Regions from separate parts of the Vibrio sp. 10N.261.51.F12 genome, predicted to be linked through region 2. Evidence: predicted binding sites of a transcription regulator. Region 2 holds the regulator's gene; the other holds the start of a gene.

Region 1 (16,534 bases), on a different contig from region 2:
ACGATACTGGGATTAATGATCTCAACCGTTGGCATTGATAAAGGCGTTGGTGTTGAACGCTTTACATTTGGCCTGACCGATCTTATGGACGGCTTTAGTTTCTTATTACTCGCGATGGCTACGTTTGCCTTGGGTGAAACCCTAATGGGCGTATTGAAACCAGAAAAAGACACTCGCGGAGAAGAAAAGAGCCTAATGAGTGACATTGGTAGTATGAAGGTGACTAAGGAAGAGTTTAAGGAAGTCGCTCCCGTGTCTATTCGCTCCTCCATATTGGGTTTTTTCACTGGCGTCTTACCTGGCGCTGGCGCAACCATTGCTGCGTTTTTATCCTATGGGATGGAACGAAACCTGGCTCCTAAAGAAAAACGAGACGAGTTTGGTAAGGGCAGTATCCGTGGTTTAGTCGCTCCTGAGTCCGCGAACAACGCCGCATCAAGTGGTTCATTTGTTCCTTTGTTGACGCTGGGTATCCCCGGTTCAGGCACTACCGCGATTATGCTAGGCGCATTGATTGCTTACGGAATACAGCCTGGGCCTCGCTTATTCGTCGAGCATCCCGATGTCTTTTGGTCTGTGATCATTTCCATGTACTTTGGTAATGTCGTATTGGTAATTTTAAATCTACCTTTGATTCCGTACATCTCAAAACTGCTTGCCGTACCAAGGACTGTACTGCTACCAATGATTATCTTTTTCTCTATCACTGGTGTTTACCTTGTCTCATTCAATACTATGGACGTGTTTATCATGATCTTAGTCGCGATGGCGGCAATTGCTCTCAGGTTAGCGGACTTCCCTCTTGCACCTCTGCTGCTCGGCTTTATCTTAGGCGGCCTAATGGAAGAAAACTTACGCCGCGCACTGATGATTGCCGACGGCGAGCTAAGCTTCCTGTGGGAGCGTCCAATTACGCTAACCTTTACTTCGATTGCTGTTGCCGTGTTGATTGGACCCGTCATCATTTCGCTTATCAAGAAATACTTCTATCAACCGAAAAAGGTAGTGTCTTAAACAGAATAACGCCTTCCCTATACGGGAAGGCGTTATCGATAATTAAGCTACTTGGGTAACACGTGGCTAAGTCTTTTAGGATTAATTTGTTGTTACGCGACCACTAAAACCAACATTGTTTTCACAGCAAATCTCGCCAATATTCAGTATGGTTGGTCGTCTATCTAACGCTAAATTTTAAATACAAAAAAGCCCACATGTAGTGGGCTTTTTTGTATTTAATTTGGTGCCCGCTACTGGACTCGAACCAGTGACACCTTGCATGTCATGCAAGTACTCTAACCAACTGAGCTAAGCGGGCGTTGTTCTAACAGTCTGACTAGCTATTCACATACGTAAATCAAGAAATGGTGCCCGCTACTGGACTCGAACCAGTGACACCTTGCATGTCATGCAAGTACTCTAACCAACTGAGCTAAGCGGGCGTTCTTTCTAACTGTCTTACTCATTCACTTCCTATAAGGAAATATAGAAAATGGTGCCCGCTACTGGACTCGAACCAGTGACACCTTGCATGTCATGCAAGTACTCTAACCAACTGAGCTAAGCGGGCGTTGTTCTTTAGAACGAGGGAGATATTAACGAGAGATATTGGGCTGTGCAAGCACATTTTTGTGTTTTTGATATCGTTTGTCGCTTATATCGCCAGTTCGGTCTGTTTTTGTGCTTTTATCTGCAAATAAACGACTAATTTTCATTTCCTTACGAAGAAAACTAATCCGCGACGTCATCTTCAAATACAACATTGTAGTTCTCTGTGTACTGGCATAACGGTTGTCGGCTACAGGTAAAAAAGCGTCGCCCTTTAAAATTCCCTTGCGTTGCTGTTTTTATATTCATAGGGCTGCCACATCGTTTGCAAAAACGGATTTCTTTCTCAGGTTCGATAAGATCAATGTGAGCCCCAATGAGACGCCGAAGCTTACTGACTTGGTAACTCAGTTTAACGCTCGCACCAATTAATGGAAGCTCTGCCGACTTGCAAACTTGCATGATCAGCTTCTGCCTTTCAATTTTACCCTTATGCAGTTTTTGTCCATCGTCATACTCAATAACAACGCGAGGTTGCAATGTCCTTGGATCGCAGACAACAAAATCAAAATAACTTTTTGCGATCACGTTGTTCGCGATGAACCACTGTTTCTTATTAGCCGTTTGTGTTGGAACGACAACATTCGATAGGTTAACTTTCGTCAGTATGAGTCCATGCTCGCCCACCGCCTCTCGCAACGCATTATAAAATGCCGTCTGCGGCGCGGAAAGAATGGGGCCTTTCGATTTATAACGATAGGTTTTAGTGTCTTCTTGTTTCACAAAGTACTTTTGAGCGACAAAAAACAAACCTACCAACATGGCAAGGACGAGAAATATTTCAATCATTGTATACCCACTACCTTTTCCGCCAATTCATCTCTTCAATAGACACAATGAGAATATTCGCAATGCGATATTTATGCAATATTTGTCACTCTTAAGCTTTGATAACGTACATAAGCGTTTATAATTAAAGAAAATATCAATAACAGGACGTTAAAATGATCATGTATTTACGGAAAATGGCGGCATTTTTGTTTATCGGTTTACTTGCAGGTTGTACGGGGATGCCGGAAACGGTGAAACCGGTGAACGAATTCAACCTCGACCGATACCTAGGGACCTGGTACGAAATCGCTCGTCTGGATCATAGTTTTGAACGAGGCTTAGATAACGTTTCAGCTTCATACTCAGTTAATGAAGACGGTTCCGTGAAAGTACTCAATAGAGGGTGGGATATCGAAGATAAAGAGTGGTCGGAAGCGGAAGGTAAGGCTAAATTTGTTCAAACACCGGACATTGCCCACCTTAAAGTATCGTTTTTTGGGCCGTTCTACGGAAGCTATGTGGTCTACTATCTTGAACAAGATTACTCCGTCGCCTTGGTGAGTGGTTACAACTCTGATTATTTTTGGATTCTATCTCGTACGCCCACGCTTCCGAAAAGCCAACTTGATCAATACATCAACATTGCACAAAAAGCGGGGTTTGACACCAATTCACTTATTTTCCCAAATCAAGACAAAGCGAAGTAACTTATTTCACTAAAGACAGGATGAACTTCTTTGTTTTAATTTTCACCACACGCCAATGAGTCACAGGCTTTCGAGGTGCGGTTTCTAATAGATGGTCCCGCGCCTCGCGATCAAACTGAACGGCACTTCGATGGGCTAACAATACCTGTTTGGCATGCAGGTTATACACTTTTTCGACTGACACACGGTATTGATTGGGATGGAACACTGGAAACGGTGCAACGAGGTGCTTTTTTACCTGAACCATGAGATCAGCCACATAAACAACCGCTTGTTCTTTATGATAAACCGAAATATCTCGGTCGGTATGGCCGGGCGTCGCCAATACTTGCCAATCGGGAAAATGCGGAAGCTGATCGCCGTCGCTTACGCCAAACTGAGGGGAAAGTGTTTTTTGATACCACAAGTTTTTACGCGGTCTCCCCATACGACTGGCCATCCACCACGCCAACAGAAGATCACTCAGATGCATAAAAAAACCATCAACGCCTTGATACCATTGCTTGCTCTCTAGAGATGAAACGATATCACAACCCGATACTTTTCTTAGATGATTTGCAGCACCAGCATGGTCAGGGTGCATGTGCGTCACAACGACTACCTTAAGATCCGAGACGGAACGGCCCAGCTCTTGAGTAATATAATCACATATAAGAGTGACGTCAGCCCGGCTGGCGCCATCGAGTAGCAATAACTTATCTGGATACTCAACCAGATAAATCTGTTGGATATACCCTTTTATATGATGTATTTTCATTAACTTACCAACTGGTCTAATCACTCAATCAAGATAAACGCATATTTACAATTGTGCAACATTCATTTTTTAATCTTTACTTCACGCTTATCGCTTTTTAAAGCAATAATTCATTGTCGTCTCGTTGTCTCGATAATAAAATACATCGTCGTTTGGTCGTTAACCAGAGCACAATTCAATAGGAATCAAACTATGAGCGCCATCATTGCTGGACACCGAGGAGTTGCAGGTACCCATCCAGAAAACACGTTAGCAAGCATTAAAGAAGCACAGCGTCTTGGCGTTAAATGGGTAGAAGTTGATGTACAACCAAGCCTCGACAATGCATTGGTAATTTGTCATGACCATACCGTAGACCGCTGCAGTAATGGGAGTGGTCGAGTCGATGAACTGACTTTATCACAGCTGCAGCAACTGGACTTTGGTGCTTGGAAAGCCGCTCAATTCAAATCAGAGCCCATCTTGACGCTAGAAACATTATTGTCTTATTGTCACGAAAATCAGCTAGCCATTAACTTGGAGATTAAGATTGATAGACACGATGCCAAACACGTCGTCTCTTTAGTGAAATCTGCCATTGACTCAAGTCTTATCGATCGCTCACAGCTCCTTATTTCAAGCTTTAGTGCCGAGGTTATGCAAGAACTCTACGCCGCTAATTTGGATGTGAGACTTGGCGTCTTAGGTAATAGACTCAACAACAAGCTACTAAGGCTGATCGACAGTATCGATGCATTTAGCTGCCACCTAAGCTATCGTTGGTTGACACAGAAACACATTCGCTCTTTGAAGACACGAAATGTCTCGATTTGGTGTTATACCGTCAATAACCCCAAATCTTTTAAACACCTGCAACTTGTCGATGGCATCTTTAGTGATTTTCCTCAACGTTTTAGTGCTCAATAACAGCGACAGAAACAGAGGTATTAAGATAGAGAGTGCGTGATCTTGAAGTGAAGTTTTACAGTAACGGTGCTTTCTAGGACTACCGGGACGACGGCTTCATCGCGGTTGCTATATAGTCGATAAAGACTCTTCTACGAAGAGGCATATATTTGGATTGAGGGAACTGCATGACAACCATCCCCTGATAACGCGAATTCACATTCCAATCAGGCAATACTGGCAAGACTTCTCCCATGAGTAATGCCTCTTGGACAACAAATTCTGGAAAAACACCAATACCCAAGTCTTTTTTAACGGCGTTCAACCTCATTTCTGAATGGTTGACGCTATATCGCCCATCTACTTGTACCTTGATGCTCTCATGCTCTCGAGTAAACAACCATTGATTGTCATTAGGTGTTTCATTGAGGAATAAACACTGATGTTGAACGAGTTGGTTTGGCTCAAACGGAATTCCATTTTTCTGCAAATAAGCTTTGCTCGCACAAAGCACCGTTTTTATATTGCCCAAATTCTTCGCAACCAAATTCTCTCTAGGCGTATGAGTTAACTCAAACACAATATCTAGGTTATGACCAAACGGGTCGATAAAATCGTCACTGACGAACAGCCTTAGTTTTATTTTCGGGTGCAGCTGTAAAAATGACAACAGCATAGGTTCTAAAATATGTCGACTGAACGCTTTTGGCGCCGCGATTCTAAGCTCTCCAGCTGCATTATCGTTGTCAATACTCGTTATGGCAGCGATGTCCGTCGCCGCTTCCATAATTTTCTTACCAAACTCGTAAACGGCTTTCCCCGCATCCGTCATCACTTGTCTACGAGTTGTTCGCTCAAGCAAATCGGTCGAGAGCGCTAACTCTAAGCGACTTACCTGGCGGCTTACTCCAGACGGTGTCACGCCCAGACGCTGTGAGGCAGCGGTAAAACTACCGGCATCCACTACAACCACAAAGGCTGCAATATCGGGCAACAATCCCATCAATTTATTCGTGTCCACAAGTCATCAGTCCTTTGCTTGCCATGTGTATTATCATATTGCTTTCATAAGTTAGCATAAGATTCAACATATTCACGATAGAGCTATAAATTAAATGCTAATAAACCTTAGATATGCATCAAACGCAGCGTCACTCAGCGCAATTTGGGGACTACTTGCCGTTTCAATTTTATGGGGTACTAGCTACGGTGTTTCTAAACCGTTACTTATGCACTTTTCTGTTCAACAAATACTCTTTTTAAGATTTGTGATTGCTTTCGTCGCTCTGGGCATACTCATAATAAAGAACCGCTCTTACCTCGTTTTTTTACATTCGCCACAACCCTATGTAATCGTCGGCGTAAGTACTGGCATCGTACTCACTAGCATTTTTCTGGCAGAAACCTGGGCACTAATGAGCTCACACGCAAATCAAGTTGCCGTATTGATCAGCTTGTGCGTATTATTTACGCCCATTCTAGAGCGCATCTGGCTTAAAGCTGTGCTTCCTCCGTTGCTGTGGATGTATGGTTTGGGCAGTGTCATCGGGGTTATCTTAATAACAGGCGAGCATTCTCTAAATATCAACTTCTCTTCTGGCACTCTATTAATTTTGCTCGCAGCAATACTTCGTGCTGTTATGGTCGTGAGTTGTCGAAAAGCATTTAGCACCTATGAACTACAAACCGATGTTGTGACGTTTATTCAACTTTCCATCGTTACCACGGTTTCCTTGATTCTAGTGATTCAGGATGCCAGCCACCCTTCCCTTATTCATACACTTAAGTTTGCTTCCACCCAAGATTATTTGAGCATTGTTTATCTTGCTCTTGGCTGTACATTGCTGGCTTTTATTCTTCAAAATCATTCGGTCAAATCACTCGATGCAAGCCATGCATCCTTATTGATGGGGACGGAACCTTTATTTGGTTTGCTTTTTTCTGTCATCTTTCTCCAAGAGACGTTACTGCCATTGCAGTGGGCTGGAAGTCTACTGATTGTTTGCGCTACGATGATAGCCTGTTACCAATTTTCCAACCATAATCGAACAAAACTCGACCGATAAAACAACATTGCCGTGCTTTATTTGATTTACCTCAGGTCTAGCACGTAAAGATAGGGTGTAAAGTAATCCTCCCTGTTCTCAATGCGAAGTAATCCTATGACCCATGTAAATACGGACCGTTTGGTCAACCATTTCTTTGATCTCATCAAAATCGACAGCGAATCTGGTAACGAAAAAGCCATTGCAGAAGCAATATCTGAGCAACTTGGTGAGCTTGGGTTTACAGTAAGTAAACTGCCTGTACCCGAACAATACACCAATGGTTTTAACGTTTATGGCCGCTTAGACGGCACGTTAGATGGAAGCATTGTATTCAGTGCCCATATGGATACGGTCACACCAGGTATCGGTATCGAACCCATTATTGAAGATGGCATCATTCGCTCTAAAGGCAATACGATCCTTGGTGGCGACGACAAATCCGGTATTGCGGCAGTGATCGAAGCGGTTCGTTGTTTAAAGGAACAAAACATCGCGCATAAGACCATCGAAGTCGCGTTTACCGTGCATGAAGAAGGCGGTTTGTTCGGCTCTGAATATTTCGATATGTCATTTATTCAATCTGACAACGCTATCGTTCTTGATACTGGTGGTCCTATTGGCACCATCGTGACTGGGGCGCCGGGTCAACAAAAGATCATCGCGAAAATCACAGGGCGTCCAGCCCATGCTGGCTTAGCACCAGAAGAAGGCATTAGCGCTGCGAGTGTTGCAGCGGACGCGATTTCTAACATGAAACTTCTCCGTATCGACGAAGAAACAACAGCAAACATTGGTATGGTAAATGGTGGGCAGGCAACCAATATCGTCATGCCTGAGATGACTGTCGTTGCAGAAGCTCGCTCGTTAAACAGTGAAAAACTCACCGCACAAGTCGACCATATGGTTCAAACGTTCCAAGCCTCTGCGGCTAAATTTGGTGCGACAATTGAAGTAACATCAACCCGAGCTTACGATGCGTTCGTGATCGCAGAAGATAACCCTCATGTTCAGCATGTTAAAGCCGCATTTGCTAAAAATAACATTACGGCTAAGACGAAACATACTGGTGGTGGAAGCGATGCGAATAACTTTAACAAGAAGGGTCTGACAACCGTCAACCTTTCAACAGGGATGGCGAAAGTTCACACCACTGAAGAGTACATTGCGATTGCCGATATGGTGAAAATCACTGATTTTGTGATCACATACGTTACAGAGTAACGTCTGTACATTTTTGACCGGTACTGACAGCCATCACGACGACACGTGATGGCTTTTTTCTATCTTAACCTCTGGTAAGCATGAGCGACTGTCTAAGTATAGAAATACATTCATTGTATCCACCAGATAAACTCCCAACTTAACAACGCTATAAAAACTCAAAATCATCGATAGCTTTTCTTGCTTCCACTAACGTGCATCCAGATTCATGCATCAGCTCAGCAATCGTTACATTTGGGTTCTTTTCTAAGACTTGCTGAATTGGCGACTTGTATTCCGCAAGGACCTTATCGACCGCAACTGAAATCCAGCCCACCCCAGACTGAAACGCAAACTCTGTTAGAGAATGAGCGTTACCCGTAAGAGTCCAGTGTCGAGACCGACGAATACGCTTGAGTTGGCACTGTTGTTCTGTCGCAAGTTGAAGTAAACGCTGTTTATCTTCCACTCGGTGGACGAAGCTGTTGAGCTTAATCGTAATTAGAAGCCGCGATATTTCCAAAACTGCCCCTCGTCCCTTGCGATAACTTTAAACTTCTTTTGCGCCACTATCTTGCCTTGCAGAGTCATTTCCATCCTCCATTCCCCTAAATTACTTTCAAGCCCTTGGGTTGGGTGGAGTAATTGGATGGTGTCGCCTAAATAAAAATCCCAATCATTACTATTGATGTGCTCTTCACCATCAAACGGGTCAAGAATTTGTCCCTTCTTACCCACAATACCAGGATGAAAAATACAAAATTGAATGCGTTCGCCCTTTGCTTTTTTAATGTTGACCGTAAAGCCAAACTCAACATGTTCATCAGCGGTCACTGTGGTAGTAAAGTCTTGTATTTTAGGAAGTTCTTTTGAACCAGAATCCCAAGTTGAATAAATACCATAAGACGTCATTTCAACCGTTGGGGAACGTTTTGCCATGTACAGGTTCCTGTTAATAAATAAAAATTGCGTGTCGCTGAACAACTATTTAATCAATCTTGCCAACGTCGGCGCATTTTATCAATGACAGCGTCACTCACACCATGAATATTCTGATACTGTCCCTTGCACACCTTCACTTCTAATGTTGCCTTGTAGCGCTTCGCCAGCTGTTGGTAAACCTTCATTTCCCAGCGGCGTACAAACGTGTTGGCTACCACAACATCCTTGCCTAGTTTCAACTGCTTTTCAGTTTCACCTTGGCACCACAGGTGAGCCTGCTCGATACAACTGGCATCATACTGATATTGTCCTTTATCGTTCAAAAAGAACATATCGGCTTCAATATGAACCGCATCGAAGCTTTTCGCTAAGGTGGATTTTCCTGAACCTGGCAAGCCACGAATTAATATCAATTTCAACACAACTTCCTAATAATCAACCGCTTTAGTCACAATGAATCCAGTATACCGGAATAACGCTCGCTCAGGAGTAAAACTCAGATAAGACAAGCGCTTCGATAATTCAATAACAATTAACGGTCGACAAGGTAAAAAGATTCGGTTAACTTTAGATGTATAGACGTCCAGAAGACCAGATAGCTTAGGGAGTAAGCTGTGCCAATTAAGATTCCTGACCAATTGCCTGCATCCGATGTATTGCGTGAAGAAAATATTTTTGTGATGCCTGAAACACGTGCATCCTCTCAGGAGATCCGTCCCCTTAAGGTTTTAATCCTCAACTTAATGCCCAAGAAAATTGAGGCTGAAACTCAATTTCTAAGATTATTATCAAACAGCCCGTTACAAGTCGATATCGAGTTGTTACGCATTGATGACCGACCAAGTAAAAACACACCCACCGAGCATTTAGACAATTTCTACCGTCAATTTGAAATGGTCAAAGATCGTAATTTTGATGGGTTGATTATTACCGGTGCCCCCCTTGGGCTCGTGCAATTCGAAGATGTGATGTATTGGGATCACCTACAAACCATCATGAATTGGGCGCATCACCATGTGACATCCACTTTATATGTATGCTGGGCAGCCCAAGCAGGGTTAAAGTTGTTGTATAACCTTCCTAAGCGCACACGTAAAGAAAAGCTGTCTGGTGTTTATCATCATTCCATCCTACAGCCTTATCATCCCGTCTTACGTGGGTTCGATGATTCTTTTGTCGCACCTCATTCACGCTATGCCGACTTCTCTGTGGAATATTTAGAAGAGCACACCGACCTTGATATCCTAGCGACATCAGACGTTGCGGGTGTCTATCTCGCGGCAACAAAAGACAAACGAAACGTATTTGTCACTGGCCACCCTGAATACGAAGCCCATACTCTTCACAATGAATACGTACGCGATCTCGGCGAAGGGATGGAGCCGACTATTCCAGTGAACTACTACCCTAATGATGATCCGGATAATAAACCTATCGCAAGTTGGAGAAGTCATGGTCATCTGCTGTTCGCAAACTGGTTAAATTATTGCGTCTACCAGCAAACACCTTACGATCTAGAGCATTTCAGTGCCGATAATTTTACTGTCACTGAGTGAGTTCACGACGTGATTGTTGAAGAACTAATCAGTAGCCAATAACTAAACCGGCGTTAACCGTGCCTTCTATTCCCTAAATGCGAAAGCCCCAGTGACAACCATCACTGGGGCATTTTTGTATCCGCTTATCAATTATCCACTTATCAATTGTTAGTGAGGCTATGCGTATTAGCGAAGCTCACGTCTCAAGATTTTACCAACGTTAGTTTTTGGTAGTGACTCTCGGTACTCTATGACTTTAGGGATTTTATAACCCGTTAAATATTGGCGACAATGCTTTTTAATCTCTTCTACTGTCACCTGTCCATTTGTAACAACAACCAGTTTTACGCGCTCACCGGCGACATCATCAGGCACACCAATTGCCGCCGCTTCAATGATCTTTGGGTGCAACGTCGCGACTTCTTCTATTTCGGTAGGAAAAACATTGAAGCCAGACACCAGAATCATGTCTTTTTTTCTATCTTCAATGTAAAAGATTCCTTGCTCGTCCATTCTGCCAATATCGCCTGAGAACAGCCAACCATCATCCGTCAGCACGGCCTTCGTTTCCGCGTCTTGTTTCCAGTAACCTTTCATGACTTGGTCACCACGGATCTGAATTTCACCCACCTCGTTAATGCCCAATGCCTTGCCTTCTTCATCAACAATACGCAGCTCAGTGCTTGGCAAAGGGACGCCAACGGCAGGCACAAAAGATTGTTGAGTATGGACGCCACCAGCAACCACAGGCGAACATTCCGTTAAGCCGTACCCTTCGATAATCGGCATTCCTGTAATTTTCTGCCACTCTTCAGCGACGTGTTTTTGTGTGGCCATGCCACCAGCGATCGTAAATCCTGCATGTGAGAAATCGAGTTCTTTAAATTTTGCATGATTGTTGAGCGCTGAGAACAAAGTATTCAAGCCAAAGACCATGGTAAATGGATATTTGCTCAGGTCATTCACGAAGGCATTGAGATCTCTCGGATTGGTAATCAACAGGTTGGTCGCCCCCATATACATCATCAGCATCATGCTGACTGAGTTCGCAAAAATATGGTAAAGCGGCAGCGGCGTTACTGCGTATTCCTGCTCAAGCGAGGTTCGAGGACCAAAATGACCAAACACTTGCAACACGTTTGCAATAATATTTCGATGTGTAAGCATCGCTCCTTTTGCCAGACCGGTCGTACCGCCCGTGTACTGTAAGTACGCTAAGTCGCTGCTTTCTATTTTCGGTGGGTTGAACTCTAGCTTTCTTCCTTCTGTCAGTACTCGGCGCAGTGAAATAGCACCAGGTAAATGATACTTCGGCACCATCTTTTTGACGTATTTAACGACAAAATTGACTAAAGTTCGTTTATGAGGCGCTAATGCATCACCGATACTGGTCAACACAACATGTTTAATGCTGGTTTTCGCGACCACTTTTTGCAGATTCTCGCCAAAATTGGTCACCGCTACGATAATCGTTGCACCAGAATCACGGAGCTGGTGCTCCAGCTCTCTTGGCGTATAAAGAGGATTAACATTAACCACGACAAGACCAGCTTTTAGCGCCCCCAAAATCGTGATTGGGTATTGCAATAAGTTTGGCATCATTAGGGCGATTCTATCGCCTTTTTTTGCACCCAACTTGACCTGAAGGTAGGCGGCAAATGCATCGCTCTTTTCATTGAGCTCTCGATAACTAAGGGAGTGCCCCATATTCACGAAAGCGGTTTTCTCAGCATGTTCGGTAAACGAGTGTTCAAATAACTCGTTTATATTGTTGTAACGGTCAATATTTACATTTTCCGGCACATCATCAGGATAGGTATTTAACCAAGGTTTTTGTTCAATTGTCATCGTCATATGGCTCATTATTTCTTCTTGTTAACTGTATCGAAATTCACTGTTCAGATACAGATTAGAGTTAATATTCCAACTCTGTTTGCTCGTTATTTAAACGAATAATGAACATCTATCGAGTTATTTTTGCGCACTCACTCGCACACACATCTTCACGCCTGCCAGCTATAAATCTAAGTGCTTATTATGATTCTAAAACGCCGTCGCGAAGGAGTGTAAGGCAATGATTAAATGGCTCGTATCCCTAATTGGTATACTAATAGTGAGCGGTTGTGTAACGATAGATGAGGGAGCAGACCGCCAGCAACGAGATCCCGTCTCCATTGCTGAATCTCGTATAGCACTGGGCCTTGGCTATATGAACCAAGGCGATTACGCTCGCGCTAAGCAAAATTTTGAAAAAGCGATGGAACATGCACCCAATTATTACCGTTCTACTCTAACAATGGCGCATTATTTCGAAACCGTAGGCGACGACGACAACGCTAAAGCAATGTATCAACGTAGCATTCGTATGCATCCACATAATGGTAATGTTCTTAATAACTACGGGGCTTTTCTGTGCAAACAAGGCGATTTTATCGACGCCGATCGCTATTTCAATCGCGCCATCGATCAACCCTATTATTACCTCGTCTCTGCAAGCTACGAAAATGCTGGGTGGTGTGCACTAAAATCAAATGATATTAATAAAGCCAAAACGTACTTTTCTAAAGCATTAGACCATCAACCTCTGCGCCCTAATTCCATAATTCAATTGGCAAAAATAGAAGTTTCACAGAATCAGTTAAAAGAGGCACGCTTACGTCTATTGGCCTTTAATCAACGCTATGGGTACCAAGATCCCAGCCTAAAAGTACTGATTATGCTTGAATCAAAGGCGGGGAATCCCGCCATGGTATCGAAGTATCAAGCACTGTTGTCCAATTAAGGAGTATTCCAATGCCCTGAATTTACAATGAACAGCGCTTGCAACGTGCACACGAAGGCTTATCTGAGTGTTTTACCAAATTGTGCGCGTTGTTTTTTCGGCATGAAGGTCCAGGCGACAAAGCGACTTATCTTCTGTCCTTGAGTCATCTCTTGAATGACGACTTCAGAGACGCCAAGTTTTTCCAGTTGTTTCGTCAATGGCTCAATGTTCTCTTTTTTAGATAACAAGGTACTAAACCAAATCACCTGGTTTGAGTAGCATTGACTCTCATTCGCCATTTTTGATACAAACGCAGACTCACCACCAGGACACCATAGCTCGGCTTTTTGTCCTCCAAAGTTAAGCAACGACGTCTTAGCTGAGGTGGCAGGCTCACTACCTCGCTGTTTACGGTTTAGCCCGAGATTCTTGATTTTTCTTTCGGACCCTTGCTTGGCGTCCTCTAATGACTTGTGGAAAGGAGGGTTACAAATCGTCACGACGAAAAAGTCGCCGGGTTGAATCACGCCGTCAAAAATAGTATTTGCACTACTTTGCAAGCGCACGTCAATTTTATTCAGGAGTTTTACGTTTTGGGATACGATCTTTTTCGCTGACACAACCGCGACAGGATCAATTTCTGAGCCCACCCAATTCCAATGATACTGGGCAGCGCCAATGATTGGATAAATACAGTTGGCACCCACTCCGATATCAAGCGCTTGCACTTTTATCTTCGCTCCTGCAACCGACAAGTCTTGGGTAAGATGCTCATTGATCCAATGTATATAATCCGCTCGTCCTGGAATAGGTGGACACAAAAAACCATCAGGAATATCCCAGTAGTCCAAGCCATATTCGGATAGCAGTAACGCTTTATTAAGCAATTTCACCGCGGCAGGGTCAGAAAACGGGATTGTATCCTGACCTGATGGGTTCAGGGTCATCACCGACTTCAATTCTGGCAACGCTGCTACGAGTGCATCAAAGTCATAACGTCCATGATGACGGTTATTTTTATGCAGGCCCGTTGCATTTCGTATCGTGACCAACGGCATGCCTGAGTCGTTATTTTTTTTTTGATTTGATTTGTAGTGGTTTGGTCTAGCGTTTTTTTGCGTTTTCATGCATCAACTCTTTGTAAATCATAAATAGACGGGCATCAAATTCAAGCTGATGATAATCAGGCTCCATATGACAACACAACTGGTAGAACCCCTTGTCATGCTCTTTTTCTCTCACATGAGCAAGCTCGTGGACAACGAGCATGCGCAATAGAGCTTCCGGTGCGTCTTTGAAAATACTCGCAATACGTATCTCATTTTTCGCTTTTAGTTTTCCGCCATGAATCCGAGACACATAAGTGTGTAAGCCTAACGCATTATTAATAAGATGAATTTTACTGTCCCACACCACTTTCGTAATTGGGGCTGTTTTTTTCATAAAACGTTGTTTAATTTTCATCGTATAGTCAAACAGCGCTTTTTCACTCTTTACTTGATGCGATTCAGGGTAACGCTGCTCAAACCAAGCCACAAAACGACCAGACGCTATCAGGCCTGACACCTGCTCAACCAAGTTCGGGGGATAGCCAGTAATATACTTCAGTGATTGGTGCATGGTGCTCCCCTTTCTAAAAGAGGCGCTATTTTAGCGATGCTCCCGATCGAATGAAAGCGATTCGAATAATATCTCGATTTTATCTTAAGAAAACCCGTCTTTTTATTCTTGAATACCACTCGACATAAGGTGGCATGATAAGCGCAGATCGAGCTATCAACATATTTCTTTAGCACAAAAAAAACCCAACCGAAGTTGGGCTTAATTACATCAGTATAATCCTGAGGAATTAGTATTGCTCTTTTGGCTCAGGAGCGGCTTCCTTTGGAAGCGAAGCGTTCAACAATCCGTACCCTAATACTGCAGCTGTCGTTGAGCCCATCAAGATGCCTAGTCGAGCGTAAGTGTCAAACTCTGGACTCACGCCAACGAATGCAAGTGACGCAATAAAAATCGACATGGTAAACCCGATACCACACAGTACTGACACGGCGAATACTTGCTTAAAGTTCACGCCTTCTGGCAATTTAGCCACGCCTAGTTTCACCGCTGCCCAGCTAAAGGTAAAGATACCAAGTGGCTTACCAATCAATAGCCCCGCAGCGATACCGAGTGGTAGCATTGATGTCAAACCTTCGATTGAAACACCTTGAAGAGAGATGCCCGCGTTGGCGAAAGCAAATATTGGCAAAATACCAAATGCCACATATGGGTGAAGCGCGTGCTCCATATGTTTAAGTGGGGAATGCTCACCAGGTTTGCCTTTGAGTGGAATAGCAAAACCAAGTACCACACCAGCCAACGTAGCATGTACGCCTGAAGCCAATACGCTCACCCACAAGACGAGACCGACCGCGATATAGATTGGCAACTTTGTCACCTGCTTCGAGTTCAACGCAAATAAGAGCGCGGTCATCGCAAAGCCAACTGTCAGCGCTAGTGTCGACAAATCGCTGCTGTAGAACAGAGCAATAATGACGATAACACCTAAGTCATCAATGATAGCAAGTGCTAGCAAGAATACTTTTAATGCCACAGGTACTCGTTTGCCAAGTAGAGCCATGATACCTAGTGCAAATGCAATATCGGTTGCTGCTGGAATCGCCCAACCGCTCATTGCTTCAGGGTCACCGGCATTAAATAGAACATAAATCAGTGCTGGCGCAACCATACCGCCAACCGCGGCAATTGCAGGGAAAATAGCCGTTTCGCGAGACTTCAATGCCCCTTCTAAAAGCTCTCTTTTAACTTCCAAACCAATCAGCATGAAGAAGATCGCCATTAGGCCATCATTGATCCAGTGTGAAATAGATAAACCGAAGACGTAGGTATGAAGTACACCTTGATATAATTCATTGAGAGGAGAGTTAGCAACAACCATCGCAATCGCAGCTGCAATCACCAAGATGATACCACCTGCTGATTCCATCTTAAAAAAGTCACGAATGACGTCGTTCATATATAAACCCTTTATAGTTATTCGTTTTGTTTGAATAGTTAGATTCTATATCTAGTTAAATTACAGAAAAAATCGATTGTTCAGAGGTTAAACATCGGAATAACCGAACATTAAAGGAAAATCATTCGAAAAATCCATTTTATTTTCGCTCATCACCAATCAGTATAGTGCATAATTATCGAGAAAAGACTAAACCGCCGCCTTGGGTAGGCGGCTGTCAATATCATCTTGATTAATTAAATTTAGAGAAAAAAATGATGGAATACAAATGTTGTTGAGTTACAACATTTATGCAGTA
Region 2 (16,534 bases):
TCGTGTTGATCGCTTCAACAAGCGTTTCGGCGCTCTATCTAGCAAGTAATTATTTTACTTCCTTAGATGTAAAAAGGACGCCTTGGCGTCCTTTTTTGTTTCTGGCGTTTTATATTTTATTCAACCCGCGGCTAAAATGAGTCCCGAACTTGAATTGTGTTGAGCAATACCAACTAACCCATACCATCAGTGTGGAGTATGGTTGATTCCAACGCCAAACGGTCGGTGGTGTGTGTATTGTGACGGTTTTTGGATTGTTATATTCTTCTCGGTGGTTATTTTTATAAACACTCGACTTACCTTTTCCTAAACTCTTGGCTTACCTATAAAGGCTTAAGCTCACTCGAATCGTGACACCATCCATTCAAAACCTTGATTAACTAGCGTAGTATATTCGCCTAAAGTTGCGACGTACGACAATAGCGTATGCGCACTTTGTGTACCCCTTATGGAGGAAATCAAACCATTCCGAAGCGGGTTATACTAAAAATAACAATAATCACTCAGTCTTTCATACTCGAATAAGCAGGATCGCATACCATGTCCGATGATCATCAAATCGACGAATTCCGCCAACAGGCCCTCGATTACCATGCCCACCCAACCCCAGGCAAAATTGAAATCGCGTTAACCAAACCCGCTGATTCAGCCAAAGATCTTGCACTCGCATACAGCCCTGGCGTAGCCGAGCCTGTTCGAGAGATCGCGCAAAATGCTGATAATGTTTATAAATATACAGCGAAAGGCAATATGGTTGCGGTTATCTCAAATGGTACAGCAATCCTAGGACTTGGTAATCTTGGCCCACTGGCATCCAAACCCGTTATGGAAGGTAAGGCGCTACTCTTTAAGCGGTTTGCTGGTTTGGACTCCATTGATATCGAAGTCAAACACCGCACGATTGACGAGTTTGTTGATACGGTTGCGAATATTTCTGACACGTTTGGTGGTATCAACCTAGAAGACATCAAGGCACCGGATTGTTTTGAGATTGAGCGTCGCTTGATCGAGCGTTGTGATGTTCCGGTATTCCATGATGACCAACATGGTACGGCAATTGTCACGGCGGCGGGTATGTTGAATGCGATTGAGCTGCAAGGCAAAGAATTAAGTGAAGCGACCATTGTTTGTTTGGGTGCGGGCGCTGCGGCGACGGCCTGTATGGAGCTGTTGATTAAATGCGGTGCGATGCGTGAAAAAATCTACATGTTGGATCGCAAAGGCGTCATTCATACGCGTCGTGAAGGCTTGAATGAATACAAGCAGATGTTTGCCAACAATACCGATAAACGTACCCTTGAAGATGTCATCGAAGGCGCGGATTTATTCTTGGGGGTGTCTGGTCCAGATTTACTTCCTGCTGACGCGTTGAAGCTCATGGCAGAGAAGCCGGTCGTGTTTGCGTGTTCAAATCCTGATCCAGAGATTAAGCCAGAATTGGCGCATCAGGTTCGTGATGATTTGATCATGGGGACCGGTCGCTCAGATTATCCGAATCAGGTAAATAACGTACTGTGTTTCCCGTTCATCTTCCGCGGTGCATTGGACGTACGTGCCAGTGAGATTAACGATGAAATGAAGCTTGCGGCGGTTGAGGCAATACGTCAAATTGCTAAAGAACCCGTACCTCAAGAGGTGCTTGATGCGGCGGGTGTTAAGGCGTTGTCATTTAGTAAGGATTACATTATTCCTAAACCGATGGACCCACGCTTGCTACCACGCGTTGCAAAAGCGGTTGCAGTAGCGGCAGTCGAATCGGGCGTCGCACGAATTGAAATGCCTGAGAACTATATGCTTTAGAAGATCATGGCTTAGAAGGCCATGGTTGGATAGAAATTTGGGGCTTTAGGGATAAAACGTGCCTGGTGCCTTGAATTTGCTTTGAAAAAAACGCTGACCTTGATGGTCAGCGTTTTTTTATTGTTTGACCCAGGACCCAGGACCTATGTTTTATTCTTCATCGAACGCTTCAAACTCAATACCCATCGCCGTCATCATGGCTTTTACTTCCGTTGGAATATCATCTGGGCGGTCTTTTCTTAAGTCTTCATCGGTCGGGAGCGGCTGACCAGTGTAGGCGTGCAGAAATGCTTCACACAACAATTCGCTGTTAGTTGCATGGCGTAGGTTATTGATTTGGCGGCGAGTTCTCTCGTCGGTCAATACCTTTAGCACTTTTAACGGAATGGATACCGTGATCTTTTTAACCTGCTCACTTTTTTTGCCGTGCTCCGCGTAAGGGCTAATGTATTCGCCATTCCAATCTGCCATTGCACACCTTCGTCTATTGATCGTAAATTTGTTTTATAGGAAAGCCGCAATTTTAGCGGCATTTACTGCCATAAGCAAAGACATATAGACGTCTAGAAGTGTTGACGTCTCACAGAATGGACAGTAAAGTGGGGTTTCGTTGAGCGGACGGTTAATTTTTCCAAAGATGGGTGCTTTTACTTGTCCGTTCAAGCATGATTAATCACACTATTTATCACCCAACCTTCTCGAGAGGTTGTGGTTAGCCTTCACCTTGCGCGTGTTAATAAAGGATGTTTCTATGAGCAATCGGAAGCCGGCGACAATCGCGGTTCGTATGGGTATCGAATCAGATACTCAGCACCACGCTGTCGTACCACCTATTTACCTTTCTACCAATTATGGCTTTCCCGCTTTCGGCGACGTGCCAAAATATGATTATACCCGTTCTGGTAACCCCAATCGTGGATTACTTGAACAGGCCTTATTTGAATTGGAGTCCGGTAAAGGTGCTGTGGTGACCAACTGTGGAACCTCTGCATTGAACCTTTGGGCATCGGCGTTTCTCGGCCCTGATGATTTGATCATCGCGCCACACGATTGCTACGGTGGCTCTTATCGCTTATTTAATACTCGCGCACAAAAAGGTGATTTTAAGGTTCAGTTTGTTGACCAAAGTGATGACGCGGCGTTAAGTGCTGCTATCGCAAAAAAACCAAAATTGATTTTGTTAGAAACCCCGTCTAACCCGTTGGTACGCGTTGTGGACATTGCGAATGTCTGCGAAAAAGCAAAGCAGGTTGGCGCGCTGGTGGCGGTCGATAATACCTTTTTGACACCGGTGTACCAAAAGCCTTTAGACCTCGGTGCGGACTTTGTTATTCACTCCACGACGAAGTACATCAACGGCCACTCGGACGTTATTGGTGGCGTGGTGATAACCAAAACAGAAGCGCATGCTGAAGAGCTGGCGTGGTGGGGTAACTGTATTGGCGCAACAGGCACACCGTTTGATAGCTACATGACGTTGCGTGGTATCCGCACACTCAGTGCGCGTATGCGTGTCCATGAAGAAAGCTCACAAGTTATTCTCAATTATTTGAAGGGCGAATCATTGGTTAAGGTCATCTATCATCCGAGCCTACCTGAGCATCCAGGCCATGAGATTGCCAAAAAGCAACAGTCGGGCTTTGGGTCTATGCTGAGCTTTGAGTTCGCTGGTAGCTTTGAACAGTTGAAATATTTTGTTGGCAAACTGAATCTCTTCTCGCTGGCTGAGTCCTTAGGTGGGGTGGAGAGCTTGATCTGCCACCCTGCATCGATGACTCACCGCGCGATGGGCGAGGCTGCGCTGGCTGAAGCAGGCGTCTCTCAACAGCTATTGCGCTTATCGGTAGGCTTAGAAGATGCAGAAGACCTAATTGAAGATCTACAACAAGCTTTTGATAAAGCACGAACGTTTGAAGGGTAAGCACGGCAATGAGTAATACTAACGTACCAGTGACGAAGCAATTGCATAAATTTGGTGGCAGTAGCCTGGCTGACCCTGAGTGCTACCGTCGTGTGGTATCGATTCTAAAAGACTACTCTCACGCAGAAGACCTGATTGTGGTATCAGCGGCAGGCAAGACGACCAACCGACTGATTGCGTTTCTGGATGCGTTAAACAAGGATGGCCGTGTTGCTCATGAGCACCTGCAAGCGTTACGACAGTTTCAATTTGAGTTGATTGATGAATTGCTCGATGGCGAAGAAGCGGAAGCCCTTCGTTCACAGTTGAGCGACGAATTTAGTACGCTTGGTGAGCAAATAGCGCCCCTTTCTGAGGCGCAGAAAGCCGCAATCTTGGGACATGGTGAGGTTTGGTCATCTCGCTTGTTGGCAGCATTACTAAGACAAAGTAAGTTGCCTGCGGTTGCCCAAGATGCAAGAGCCTTTTTGCGTGCTGAGTTTGGTGCTCAACCCGAGGTTGAGCGTGCCCAGTCTTACGCCTTGATTAAAAGTGCCTTGGCGCAACATGCGCACCACCGTGTGGTGATTACGGGTTTCATGGCGCAGAACAGTGCCGGTGATACTGTGTTGCTTGGTCGCAATGGTTCGGATTATTCAGCGACCGTCATCGGTGCATTAGCAGAGGTGACAAACGTCACTATCTGGAGTGATGTGGCAGGCGTTTACAGCGCGGATCCTCGTGTGGTTTCTGATGCGTGTTTATTGCCGCTTTTACGTTTGGATGAAGCCAGCGAACTGGCTCGTCTCGCGGCGCCCGTGTTACATAGCCGCACGTTACAGCCTGTTGCGCAGAGTACCATGGAGTTAAATTTACGCTGCAGTTACTCACCAGAATCAGGCTCAACGCGTATTGAACGCGTATTAGCCTCTGGACGAGGGGCAAAGATCATTACCTCACTAGAAGAGGTATTATTGATTGAGCTGTCTTTTGGCAATGGGCATGATTTTGAGCGAGCAAAAGCAGAGGTGCTTCATAGCTTACAGCGTGCGCAGTTAGAGCCACTGGCCTATGAAGCGCAAGCCGATCAATCTCGATTACGCTTGGCGTATACTCCTGAGATCGCCGCTGGCACCCTTAATGAATTGCAAGACCTTGCGATAGAGGCGGAGATTAAGCTAAAAGAAGGCTTCTCCATGTTGGCCGCGGTTGGCGCTGGTGTCACGAAAAATGCGAATCATTGCTTTGGTTTCTATCAGCAGCTAAAACACGCACCGGTTGAATTTTTCTGTGAAGCCGATTCTGGCTTGAGCCTAGCGGCGGTATTGCGTAAATCGGATGTCATGCCGCTTGTTAAGTCCGTTCATACTCAGCTCTTTCAGGCGCAAAAACGCGTGGCGGTTGCACTATGTGGCAAAGGCAATATTGGATCGAGTTGGCTTGAACTCTTTAAGCAACAGAAAAGCGAGCTTGAAAAACGCAGAGGCATGAGTTTTGATTTGGTCGCGGTGATCGGCAGCCAAGATTATTGGTTTGACGAAAACGGACTCGACGAAAAAACGCTCTTAGAATCTTATAAAGACGAGGCGGTACCTCATGAAGGTGACCGCTGGTTAAAACAAATTGCGGCGTTGCACGGCTTTGATGAAGCGGTTGTGTTGGATGTGACGGCAAGCGCTGAGTTAGCGCAGAAATATGTCGCTATTGCTGAGCATGGTGTGCACTTAATATCCGCAAATAAAGTCGCCGGTTCTGCCCCTAGCGCCGATTATCATCGCGTACAAGAAGCCTTTGCAAAAACGAGCCGTCACTGGCTTTATAATGCGACGGTTGGCGCAGGGTTACCGATAAACCATACCGTTCGAGATTTGCGTGAAAGCGGCGATGACATTATGGCGCTGTCGGGTATTTTCTCTGGTACGCTGTCGTGGCTATTTCAACAGTTTGATGGCAGTGTGCCGTTTGCTGAGCTTGTTGACCTTGCATGGCAGCAGGGGCTAACGGAACCTGATCCTCGCTCTGATCTTGATGGCTCAGATGTGATGCGCAAACTGGTTATCTTGGCGCGTGAGTCTGGTCTTGAGATTGAACCCGATAGTGTTGTCGTTGAATCGTTGGTACCGGAAGAGCTTAAAGCCCTCACATTGGATGGCTTTTTTGAGCAGTCAGGGTTGTTGAGTGAGTTGCTTCAGGAGCGCCTTGACAAGGCACAGCGCGAAGAAAAGGTATTGCGCTATGTCGCTCGCCTTGATCGCTTTGGTAAGGCGCGTGTGGGTATCGAGGCGTTGTCTAAAGAGCATGCGCTAGCGAACTTACTGCCATGCGACAATATCTTTGCGATAGAAAGTAAATGGTACAAAGATAATCCGTTGGTTATTCGAGGCCCAGGAGCTGGACGTGAGGTGACCGCGGGTGCTATCCAGTCGGATCTGAATCTGATATCAAGCTTCTTCTAAGCAACATGATGACCTGTGTATTCATTCACAGGTCATCATTGTTTTACCCGTTACCCGTTACCCGTTACCCGTTTATTACTTATCTACTTATTCTGGGCCTAGAGCTCATTAATATAATCTGAATGTCTCAACAGAATAATGTCTCCCTAAGCGATGCTGGGTGAGTTTAGCGCCATGCACTCACAGCGTGTGCCACTGCGAATTCAGAGCATTGAGCGTCACTTCATTCGTCGTCTTACTCCCGTTATTTTTCTTCTTCAATTTCATTAATTCTGATCATGAGAAAAATTCATTATCGTGCTATTGACTTTAAATGCTATTCATTTCATTCTATGGACATATAGACGTCTAAACGTCAAAAAAGAATTTTTATTCATTTCATTGTTTTTAATGACAGACAGGTTTTCGTCTAAGGTTGGCTGGGATAACCAACTTTGGCATTTAGGGAGAGAGTTATGGGATACACGCATGCAGGGCATATCGATGCCTTAAACCAAAATATTGCTGAACTTTCGGACAATATTAATGTTTCTTTTGAATTCTTTCCGCCAAGCACCCCAACGATGGAAGAGACACTTTGGAAGTCAGTACATCGTTTAAAAACGCTTAAGCCTAAATTTGTATCAGTGACCTATGGCGCTAACTCAGGCGAGCGTGACCGTACTCACTCTATTATTAAAGATATTAAAAATGAGACTGGTTTAGTGGCGGCGCCACACCTAACGTGTATCGATGCATCTCGTAATGAGCTGATTGATATTGCTGAAGATTACTGGTCAAACGGTATCCAAAGCATTGTGGCCCTCCGTGGTGATATCCCTGAAGGTGGCGGTCAACCCGATATGTATGCGTCTGACTTGGTTGAGTTGCTTAAATCACGCCATGACTTTGATATCTCAGTGGCGGCTTTTCCTGAGGTACACCCGGAAGCAAAAAGCGCGCAGTCTGATTTGATAAACCTCAAGCGAAAGATTGATGCCGGTGCTAACCGTGCGATTACGCAATTCTTTTTTGATGTAGAAAGCTACCTGCGTTTTCGTGACCGTTGTGTGGCGGCGGGTATCGATGCTGAAATCGTACCGGGCATCTTGCCAGTGTCTAACTTCAAGCAAGCATCTCGTTTTGCTGGAATGAATAAGGTGAAGGTACCAGGCTGGATGCAAAAGCAGTTTGAAGGTCTAGATGATGACCCTACCACTCGCCAGCTTGTTGGGGCGAGCCAGGCCATTGATATGGTTCGAACCTTGAGCCGTGAAGGCGTAAAAGATTTCCACTTCTATACATTGAACCGCTCAGAAATGACCTATGCATTGTGTCATACGTTGGGTGTAAGACCTTAGACCTTACTTAGATATTGTGGATTTAGGTTAACCCATTAACACACATAAGTGATAGGCCAATAGTGAACCTAGAAAGCCTTCTCCAGATATAAAAAAAGCGCTGAAGTGATACTTCAGCGCTTTTTTAATTGGTGCCATGTAGCGATAAATCGTCAACGCTATCGATGTGTCGTGAATCGTTAGGTTGCTGTTATCGCTTAATGAATGATTATGCGATCGCTTCAAGCTCGGCAAGGGTCTCTTCTGCCCAGTCAAGCCAAGCTTGGCGAGAAAGCAGGTTGCGACGCAATGTTAGGCGTTCTAAGCGAGCGGGCGTGTCTAGAGTGCTTGGTGTCGCGTAATACGCCGCTTCAATCTCACGATAATGTGCGACCAATTTTTTCGAATCTTCAATCAGCTCTTCAAGTTGAATACGGAATGCCGCTGATGGTTGAACCGCACATGCAGCAAGCTTTGCTGAGAACTCATCGCGCACAGTAGGGTGAACGGTAGGTTGCTCAAACCAGTCAGCCAAAGTGCTGCGGCCTGACTCAGTGATTGAGTAAACCTTGCGGTCAGGCTTACCGTCTTGAGGCTCTAATTTACAGGTGACAAGGTCCTTGTCTGCCATTTTATTTAATTCGCGATAAACCTGTTGGTGGCTCGCTTTCCAAAAATATCCGATGCTTGCGGAAAATTCCTTAGTGATATCGTAGCCAGTCGCATCGCGAGTGCTTAAAACAGTAAGGATAACGTGTGGTAGTGACATGATAAAAATCCAAATCAATAACTTAATAATAATTATGGTGCTTAGTACTGTCATCGAAGATGTGACATAGCCGCGTCTAGCGCTCTTTTGAGAGCAAAAGAATGGGTCTTGTGTAAGAAGCATGGCCTGCGTGGTTTACGCAGTAACCTTATATAAGCCTTTGTCACCTAGAAGGTTGTATGAACACACAACCTGTCGTTGCCGATATTAGTTTATTATTTTTATCGATCAACGAGAAATGATTATATCTAATTGTATAAGCATGAAGTGGAATAGAGAGTGATATCAGTTGAAAAGGACTAACAAAACACTCAGTAAGGATCTGAAGTAAAATAAAAGGCCGCAAAGTGCGACCTTTTGTCTTTATTTTGGAATTATATCCTGCTTATCCAGTGTTTCGCATGCCAGCTGCGATGCCAGCAATCGTTACCATAAGCGCTTCTTCTAGCTCACTTTCCGTCTCTTCACTCTGACGAGTGCGATACAAAAGCTCAGCTTGTAACATATTGAGTGGTTCAACATAGGTGTTACGAAGACGGATGGACTCTTGTCCCCACGGGTCACTTTGCATCAGGTGATCATTGTTTTCTACGTTCAAGACGGCTTTGATGTCTTGTTGCAATTGATCGCGCAGCTTATCACCCAGTGGTAATAGTGTCGGATCCGCTAGGCGTTGGTCGTAGTAGCGAGAAATCTCGATATTACACTTGGTGTAAACCATCTCAAGCATGCCAAGGCGTGTTGAGAAAAATGGCCATTCACGACACATTTCTTCCAGTAGGGCTTGATGACCTTTATCAATCGAATACTGAATGGCTTCACCAGCGCCTAACCAAGCTGGCAACACAAGACGGTTCTGACTCCAAGAGAAAATCCATGGAATCGCTCGTAGGCTTTCTACGCCGCCATTTGGGTTACGTTTTGCCGGGCGAGAGCCGAGCGGCAATTTGCCGAGTTCGAGTTCCGGTGTGGCTTGGCGGAAATAAGGAACAAAGTCAGGCTCATCACGCACGACTCGACGGTAAGCGTCACAGGAGACTTGTGACAGCACTTCCATTAGGTCGCGCCAGTCTTGTTTTGGCTTCGGTGGCGGCAACAAGTTGGCTTCAAGGATGGCACTGGCGTACAGATTGAAGCTGTTGATTGCAATCTCAGGTAAGCCGAGTTTAAAACGAATCATCTCGCCTTGCTCGGTAACACGAAGACCACGTTTTAAGCTTTTTGGTGGCTGTGATAAAAGCGCAGCGTGTGCAGGCGCACCACCACGACCAATAGAGCCGCCACGACCATGGAATAGGGTAATCTCGATGCCAGCGCTCTCACTGACTTCAACCAAGGATTCCATGGCGCTGTATTGTGCCCAACCTGCTGACATTACGCCTGCATCTTTCGCTGAGTCAGAGTAGCCAATCATGACCATTTGATGATTTTGAATATAGCCACGGTACCAGTCGATCTCAAACAACTGCTTCATAACGGCTTCAGAGTTGTTTAAATCTTCCAATGTTTCGAACAATGGACAAACGTCCATGCGGAACTTACAGCCACACTCTTGCAAAATGAGGTGAACGGCTAGGACGTCAGAGGCAGTGCGTGCCATTGAGATGACATAGGCACCAAACGCATCGCGGGATTGGGACGCGATGACACGACATGTGTCTAGTACTTCTTGGACGGGCTCTGAAGGCTCCCAGTCACGAGGAAGTAATGGGCGCTTAGAGCTCAGCTCATTGATAAGGAAAGAAACCTTGTCTTGCTCGCTCCATTGATCGTAGTCACCGAGACCCAAGTGACGCGTCAGTTCTGAAATTACATCAGAATGGCGAGTACTTTCTTGACGAATATCTAGGCGGACAAGGTGCACACCGAAGGCTTTCACGCGGCGAATGGTATCCAGCAGTGAACCGTCAGCGATGATGGCCATGCCGCTTTCGCGTAGTGACTGGTAACACGCCAATAGCGGCTCCCATAACTGAGCGCTGTCTTCTAGAATCGGCTTGTTTGGCACATCGTGGTGGTTGATTTGCGCTTCCAATACCTCAAGCGTATTCACCAATAGTTTGCGTACCGGTTTCAAAATCGCACGGTACGGTTCATGCTGCTCGCCAGCCAACTCTCTGACATGGTCGTTACATTTCACCATTGAAAGTTCAGTGATGAGCTCTTGGAAGTCTTGCAGGTAAAGCTCAGCCGCTTTCCAGCGAGAAAGTAGCATGACCTCACGTGTAATCTTGTGCGTGACAAATGGGTTGCCGTCTCGGTCGCCGCCCATCCATGAAGAGATATGAACCGGACGAGCATCGATAGGGAGCCCTTCGCCTAGGTAGTTTTTCAGGCGGTCATCCATTTCACGTAGGAACTCTGGAATGGCTTCCCACAACGAGTTTTCAACAACGGCAAATCCCCACTTAGCTTCATCTAATGGGGTCGGACGTTGCTGACGAATAACGTCAGAATGCCAGCTTTGAGCGATCAATTGCTCTAAACGTCGTTCTGTTTTCTTACGTTCTTTTTCAGACAACTCGCTTAATTCAAGCTTGGAAAGACATTCGTTTATCTTCACGAGCTTGTTGATCATCGTACGACGAGTGATTTCCGTTGGGTGCGCAGTGAGGACAAGTTCAATATTGAGATCGCGCACCGCTTGCGCCGTATCCAGCTTGCTGATGTTCTCGTGGCTAAGCTTAGAGAAGAGTGAATCAATAGGGTCTGGTTCACAGACATCTGCTTCACAACCTCTTGAAATGGTGTGATATTGGTCAGCGATATTGGTGAGGTTTAGGAATTGGTTAAATGCACGAGCGACTGGGGTGAGCTGCTCGTTAGGCAGGCTGGTAATCTCTTCGATTAGAATATCACGATCGGCTTCATTGCCTGCACGTACAACGGATTTAGAAAGCTGGCGAATTTTCTCCACTTTTTCTAAAATCGCTTCCCCGTGTGCTTCCTTGATGGTGTTTCCCAACAAGTGCCCAAGCATCCTAACATTGCTTTTTAGTGGGGCGTATTTTTCGTTCATAGTCATCCTGCCTTGTAATTTAACTACATCCATTATTCCGTTTCAGGTTAACAATCTAGCGAAAAATGCTAGTCGTAGTCAAATAAAGTAATCCATGTTTGCAATAATCGTATTGGAATAAAAAACGCACACTGGTCGTTAACTTACTAACGCACCGTGTTTTTTTACTGACAATGCTCATATCGATAAGGGGTGTATTTTTGTTGATTTCAATGATGTTTCATTCTTTAGACGTGTTGCTGAATAATTGTACAGCAACACGTTTTTAATCAATAATATTGAAAATTTATTACATATTGCTGATTAATCAAAGCAATACTGATTGATCGCCTTAGCCAGCACGTTAATGGTGGGATCAACAAAGTCTAAGCTGAGAAATTCATCCGGCTGATGGGCCTGGTCGATTGAGCCCGGACCTAGCACCAATGTGGGGCATAACTCTTGTAAGAACGGTGCTTCAGTACAGTAATTTACCGTATCCGATGGGGTCTCACACAGGCTTTCCATTCCAGCCACAAATGGGTGCTGGTGATCGCACTCATAACCAGGAATTGGCTCATGCAATGCTGTGATGGTTAAGCGTCCTGGCCATTTTGCTTCCACTTCTTTCAACGCATTTCTAAGCATATTATCCAAGCCATCAAGGCTGATTCCCGGCAGTGGGCGAACATCGTAGTGCAGCTCGCAGCACCCACAGATTCGGTTGGCACTGTCACCACCGTGAATGTGGCCCAAGTTTAACGTCGGGCTAGGGATAGCAAAACCAGGGTGGTGGTATTCTTTGACGAGCTTGTCACGCAGTTTCATCATCGCGAACATGACCTCATGCATGATCTCGATAGCATTGACGCCAAGCGCTGGATCGGACGAGTGACCGGACTTCCCTGTCACGCGAATAGCGTTCGCTACGTGTCCTTTGTGGCCGCGAATCGGCACGAGGTTAGTCGGTTCGCCGATGATGCAGTAATCTGGCTTAAAGGGGGCGGTTTCCGTGAAGTGTCTTGCCCCGAGCATCGTCGTTTCTTCGTCACAGGTTGCGAGGACGTAGAGGGGCTTGGTTTGCTTACTCCAGTCTATTTTCTTGACGGCTTCATAAATGAAGGCAAAGAACCCTTTCATATCAGCCGTGCCTAACCCATAAAAGCGATGGTCTTTTTCTGTGAGATCGTGAGGATTGAAACTCCAGCGTCCCTCATCAAAAGGAACGGTATCACTGTGACCTGCAAGAAGAAGCCCACCTTCGCCTTGGCCTTTCTTAGCAATCATGTTGAATTTATTGGGCTCCACTTCCTCGACCTCGACACTAAAGCCAAGGTCTTTCATCCAGGTTGCCAGTTTTTCGATGACTTTTTCGTTGCCATGGTCCCAGCTTGGGTCGGTAGAACTGATAGAAGGGGTACTGATTAGGCCTTTGTAGACCTCTAAGAATGTTGGCAATTGCATATTATCTTCACTTCTACTGTTGACAGATTAACTCTAAGACGGTAAAACACATATTAAATCATAATTAATGAATAAAAAATCAGTTAATGCGTATTTTTTTAGATTTATAGTCATTAGTTGATATGTTTAAGTCTGACGAAAATGGATGTAGATAGATGTTGAAAACCACCATTATTGGCGCGACCGGTTATACAGGAGCTGAACTCGCTCTGATGGTCACCAAACACCCGGAGCTTACGCTATCAGGTTTATACGTGTCCGCCAATAGTGTGGATGCGGGTAAACCGATTTCACAACTGCACGGTAAGCTGGCTGGTATTGTTGATGACAGCGTTCAACCCTTGATTGATGTTGAAAAAGTGGCCAGTGAGAGCGATGTGGTTTTTCTCGCGACGGCCCATGAAGTGAGCCATGATTTAGCCCCTGTATTTTTAGAACAAGGCTGCCAGGTCTTTGATTTATCTGGAGCGTATCGGGTAAAAGGCGATGATTTTTATACAACATTTTATGGCTTCGAACATCAGCACGCCCAATGGCTAGATAAAGCCGCTTATGGGCTGGCGGAATGGAACGCTGCCGACATCCAAGCTGCGCAGCTCGTTGCGGTTGCGGGTTGTTATCCAACAGCCTCACAGTTGGCCATTAAGCCGCTTGTTGAAGCAAACCTAATTGATACGCAAGTTTGGCCGGTGATCAATGCAACAAGTGGTGTGACGGGCGCGGGTCGTAAAGCAACGACAAGCAATAGCTTTTGTGAGGTGAGCTTGCAGCCGTATGGGTTGTTTACTCACAGGCATCAGCCAGAAATGGCCACGCATCTAGGTTGTGAAGTGATTTTTAATCCGCATCTTGGCAATTTTAAACGCGGTATTCTTGCCACGATTACCATGAAGCTGGCAGATGGAGTGAGTGTTGAACAGGTACAGCAGGCCTTTGAAGGCGCGTATTCTGACCAGCCTTGCGTACGCATCAAAGCGGACAGTATTCCAAGAATTCAAGACGTAGAGTACACCCCGTTTTGTGATATCGGTTGGAAGGTACAAGGGCAACATATTATTGTCGTCTCCGCGATAGATAATTTATTGAAAGGCGCATCAAGCCAAGCGATGCAGTGCTTGAATATTAAGAATCAATTTCCCCAGCTGACTTCGCTGGTATAGGGCAGGAGAGCACTATGAGTTTGACACAACAAGAATCGACATCGTTATCTTCTATGCCTTTAGTCATCAAGCTGGGTGGCGCAGCGTTATCGTGCACACAGACATTGAATCAACTATTTGTTGCGATTTCGAATTATCAGAAACAAGCCGAGCGTGAGATCGTTATTGTGCACGGTGGCGGTTATCTTGTGGATGACCTGATGCAGAAGCTGAACCTCCCAACAGAAAAGAAGCAGGGTTTACGTGTCACGCCTTATGACCAGATTCCACTGATTGCCGGTGCCTTAGCCGGCACGGCGAATAAACTCCTGCAAGGTGATGCGATCAAAGCGGGGTTGAACGCTGTGGGCTTGAGCCTTGCTGACGGCGGATTGTGTGAGGTGACGGAGTTGAACCCTGAACTTGGCGCTGTTGGTAATGCACAACCTGGAAATCCAGCCGTGTTACAAGCCATTTTAAAAACAGGCGCGCTGCCAATCATTAGTTCAATCGGTCTTGATAATAATGGCCAACTGATGAATGTTAATGCCGATCAAGCCGCGGTTGCCGTTGCTGGTGCTTTGGACGCTGAATTAGTTCTGCTGTCGGATGTGAGTGGTGTACTGGACGGCAAGGGTCACTTGCTACCGACGCTGACTCAAGAGCAAGCGGATGCATTAATCAAGGGGCATGTGATTACCGATGGCATGATTGTTAAGGTTCAAGCTGCGCTGCAGGCTGCCAGTGAGCTAGGCCGCCCGATTGAAGTGGCAACGTGGCGTTATCCTGAAAAATTAATTGACCTGTTTGCTGGCAAAAGCATCGGGACTCAGTTTGTACCAAACTAAGCCGACGATAACCAAATCTAGACTGTGTGGCGATAGGCGACACAGTGAAATGAATAGACAAAACCAAATTTAAAACCCGAGACGCTGACCGCCAATTCAGGCTCGGACATTAGGAGAGAAACCATGAGCAAGAAAGCAGTAAAGAAAGTTGTTGTAGCCTATTCTGGCGGTCTTGATACTTCCGTTATCATTCCGTGGCTAAAAGAAAACTACGATTGTGAGGTTGTCGCATTTGTGGCTGATGTCGGTCAAGGTGAGCAAGAGCTCATTGGCATTGAAGAAAAAGCAAAAGCATCGGGCGCGTCGGAGTGTTACATCGCTGACCTAAAAGAAGAAATGGTGTCAGAGTACATTTATCCAACCCTTAAAACGGGCGCATACTATGAGGGTAAATACCTACTTGGTACGTCAATGGCTCGTCCAATCATTGCTAAAGCACAGGTTGAAGTCGCACGTAAAGTAGGGGCAGATGCTTTGTGCCACGGTTGTACCGGTAAGGGGAACGACCAAGTACGTTTTGAAGGGGCATTTGCCGCGCTAGCACCCGATTTACACGTTATTGCCCCTTGGCGCGAATGGGACTTAGTGAGCCGTGAAGAATGTCTCGATTATCTAGCGGAGCGTAATATTCCTTGTACGGCATCGCTAACGAAAATCTACTCACGTGATGCAAATGCATGGCACATCTCAACAGAAGGTGGCGTGTTAGAAGATACGTGGAATGCGCCTAACGATGATTGCTGGGATTGGACTGTGGATCCAGAGCAAGCACCTAATGAATCTGAATCTGTGACAGTACAAGTGGTGAAAGGTGAAGTGGTTGCGGTTGATGGCGAGACGATGACCCCGTATAACGCACTGGTTTACCTGAATGAAAAGGGCGCTAAACATGGTGTGGGTCGTATCGACATCGTTGAGAACCGTTTAGTGGGCATGAAGTCTCGTGGTTGTTATGAAACTCCAGGCGGCACCATCATGATGGAAGCGCTGCGTGCAGTTGAGCAATTGGTGTTGGATAAAACGGCATTTGAGTTCCGTGAAGAGCTTGGCGTGAAAGCTTCTCACCTCGTTTATGACGGCCGTTGGTTTACGCCGCTGTGCAAGTCTATCCTTGCAGCAAGCGAAGAGTTGGCGCAAGACGTCAATGGTGAGGTTGTGATTAAGCTTTACAAAGGCCAAGCTACCGTGACGCAAAAGCGTTCTGACAATAGCTTGTACTCAGAAGAGTTCGCTACCTTTGGTGAAGATGAGGTCTACGACCAAAGCCATGCGGAAGGCTTCATCCGTTTGTATTCACTTTCAAGTCGTATCAGAGCGTTGAACGAGGCGAAGAAAAACAAATAATGCCATTGGTTGCTATTTGAATTAAGGTTAACCCACTTGCTATGCAAGTGGGTTTCTTGTTTTAAAGAGACTAAAAAATAACACGGTAGATATTTATGAATAATTATGTGAAATAAGTGAATTTTTACTTTATTTTCTTTTTGATTTGCCGTAAGTTGAACCTATCAAAAAAACAAACTGACTTTGATTAAATTCCATCGTTGGGCAAGCAATGAATACCGAGCAGTTAGGAGAGTAACAATGGCATTATGGGGCGGAAGATTTACCCAAGCAGCAGACACGAGATTCAAAGATTTTAATGACTCATTACGCTTTGATTACCGATTGGCTGAGCAAGACATTGTTGGTTCTATTGCTTGGTCTAAGGCACTGGTTTCAGTCGATGTGTTAACGATAGAAGAGCAGCAAAAGCTGGAGCTGGCGTTAAACGAGCTGAAGCTTGAGGTGATGGAAGATCCTGAGCAAATTTTACGTTCAGATGCTGAAGATATTCATAG

What was found. The regulator MetJ, encoded in region 2, represses methionine synthesis genes. The targets are predictions, from matches to a motif close to TTAGACNTNTANANGTCTAA.
Region 1: the regulator MetJ is predicted to act here: its motif matches at 9,483-9,502, upstream of metA (homoserine O-succinyltransferase).

Annotation. Positions count from the first base shown of each region.
Region 1 is NZ_JBFROV010000014.1:105,740-122,273, forward strand. Features, by position in the region: gene AB4405_RS07760 (tripartite tricarboxylate transporter permease) at 1-1,014, shown strand, start outside; tRNA gene AB4405_RS07765 (tRNA-Val) at 1,239-1,315, opposite strand; tRNA gene AB4405_RS07770 (tRNA-Val) at 1,363-1,439, opposite strand; tRNA gene AB4405_RS07775 (tRNA-Val) at 1,491-1,567, opposite strand; gene AB4405_RS07780 (DUF2726 domain-containing protein) at 1,729-2,394, opposite strand; gene AB4405_RS07785 (lipocalin family protein) at 2,556-3,083, shown strand; gene AB4405_RS07790 (MBL fold metallo-hydrolase) at 3,085-3,840, opposite strand; gene AB4405_RS07795 (glycerophosphodiester phosphodiesterase family protein) at 4,033-4,746, shown strand; gene AB4405_RS07800 (LysR family transcriptional regulator) at 4,826-5,746, opposite strand; gene AB4405_RS07805 (DMT family transporter) at 5,841-6,791, shown strand; gene AB4405_RS07810 (M20/M25/M40 family metallo-hydrolase) at 6,888-7,994, shown strand; gene AB4405_RS07815 (ribosome recycling factor family protein) at 8,143-8,496, opposite strand; gene AB4405_RS07820 (DUF3859 domain-containing protein) at 8,475-8,912, opposite strand; gene AB4405_RS07825 (AAA family ATPase) at 8,966-9,334, opposite strand; gene metA (homoserine O-succinyltransferase) at 9,530-10,471, shown strand; gene AB4405_RS07835 (AMP-binding protein) at 10,640-12,301, opposite strand; gene pilW (type IV pilus biogenesis/stability protein PilW) at 12,528-13,235, shown strand; gene rlmF (23S rRNA (adenine(1618)-N(6))-methyltransferase RlmF) at 13,295-14,344, opposite strand; gene AB4405_RS07850 (YgjP-like metallopeptidase domain-containing protein) at 14,322-14,837, opposite strand; gene nhaA (Na+/H+ antiporter NhaA) at 15,067-16,236, opposite strand.
Region 2 is NZ_JBFROV010000007.1:7,034-23,567, forward strand. Features, by position in the region: gene rpmE (50S ribosomal protein L31) at 1-49, shown strand, start outside; gene AB4405_RS04080 (malic enzyme-like NAD(P)-binding protein) at 541-1,800, shown strand; gene metJ (met regulon transcriptional regulator MetJ) at 1,951-2,271, opposite strand; gene AB4405_RS04090 (O-succinylhomoserine (thiol)-lyase) at 2,552-3,721, shown strand; gene AB4405_RS04095 (bifunctional aspartate kinase/homoserine dehydrogenase II) at 3,730-6,156, shown strand; gene metF (methylenetetrahydrofolate reductase) at 6,612-7,496, shown strand; gene AB4405_RS04105 (PadR family transcriptional regulator) at 7,705-8,244, opposite strand; gene ppc (phosphoenolpyruvate carboxylase) at 8,630-11,263, opposite strand; gene argE (acetylornithine deacetylase) at 11,567-12,706, opposite strand; gene argC (N-acetyl-gamma-glutamyl-phosphate reductase) at 12,862-13,866, shown strand; gene argB (acetylglutamate kinase) at 13,881-14,693, shown strand; gene AB4405_RS04130 (argininosuccinate synthase) at 14,817-16,037, shown strand; gene argH (argininosuccinate lyase) at 16,278-16,534, shown strand, end outside.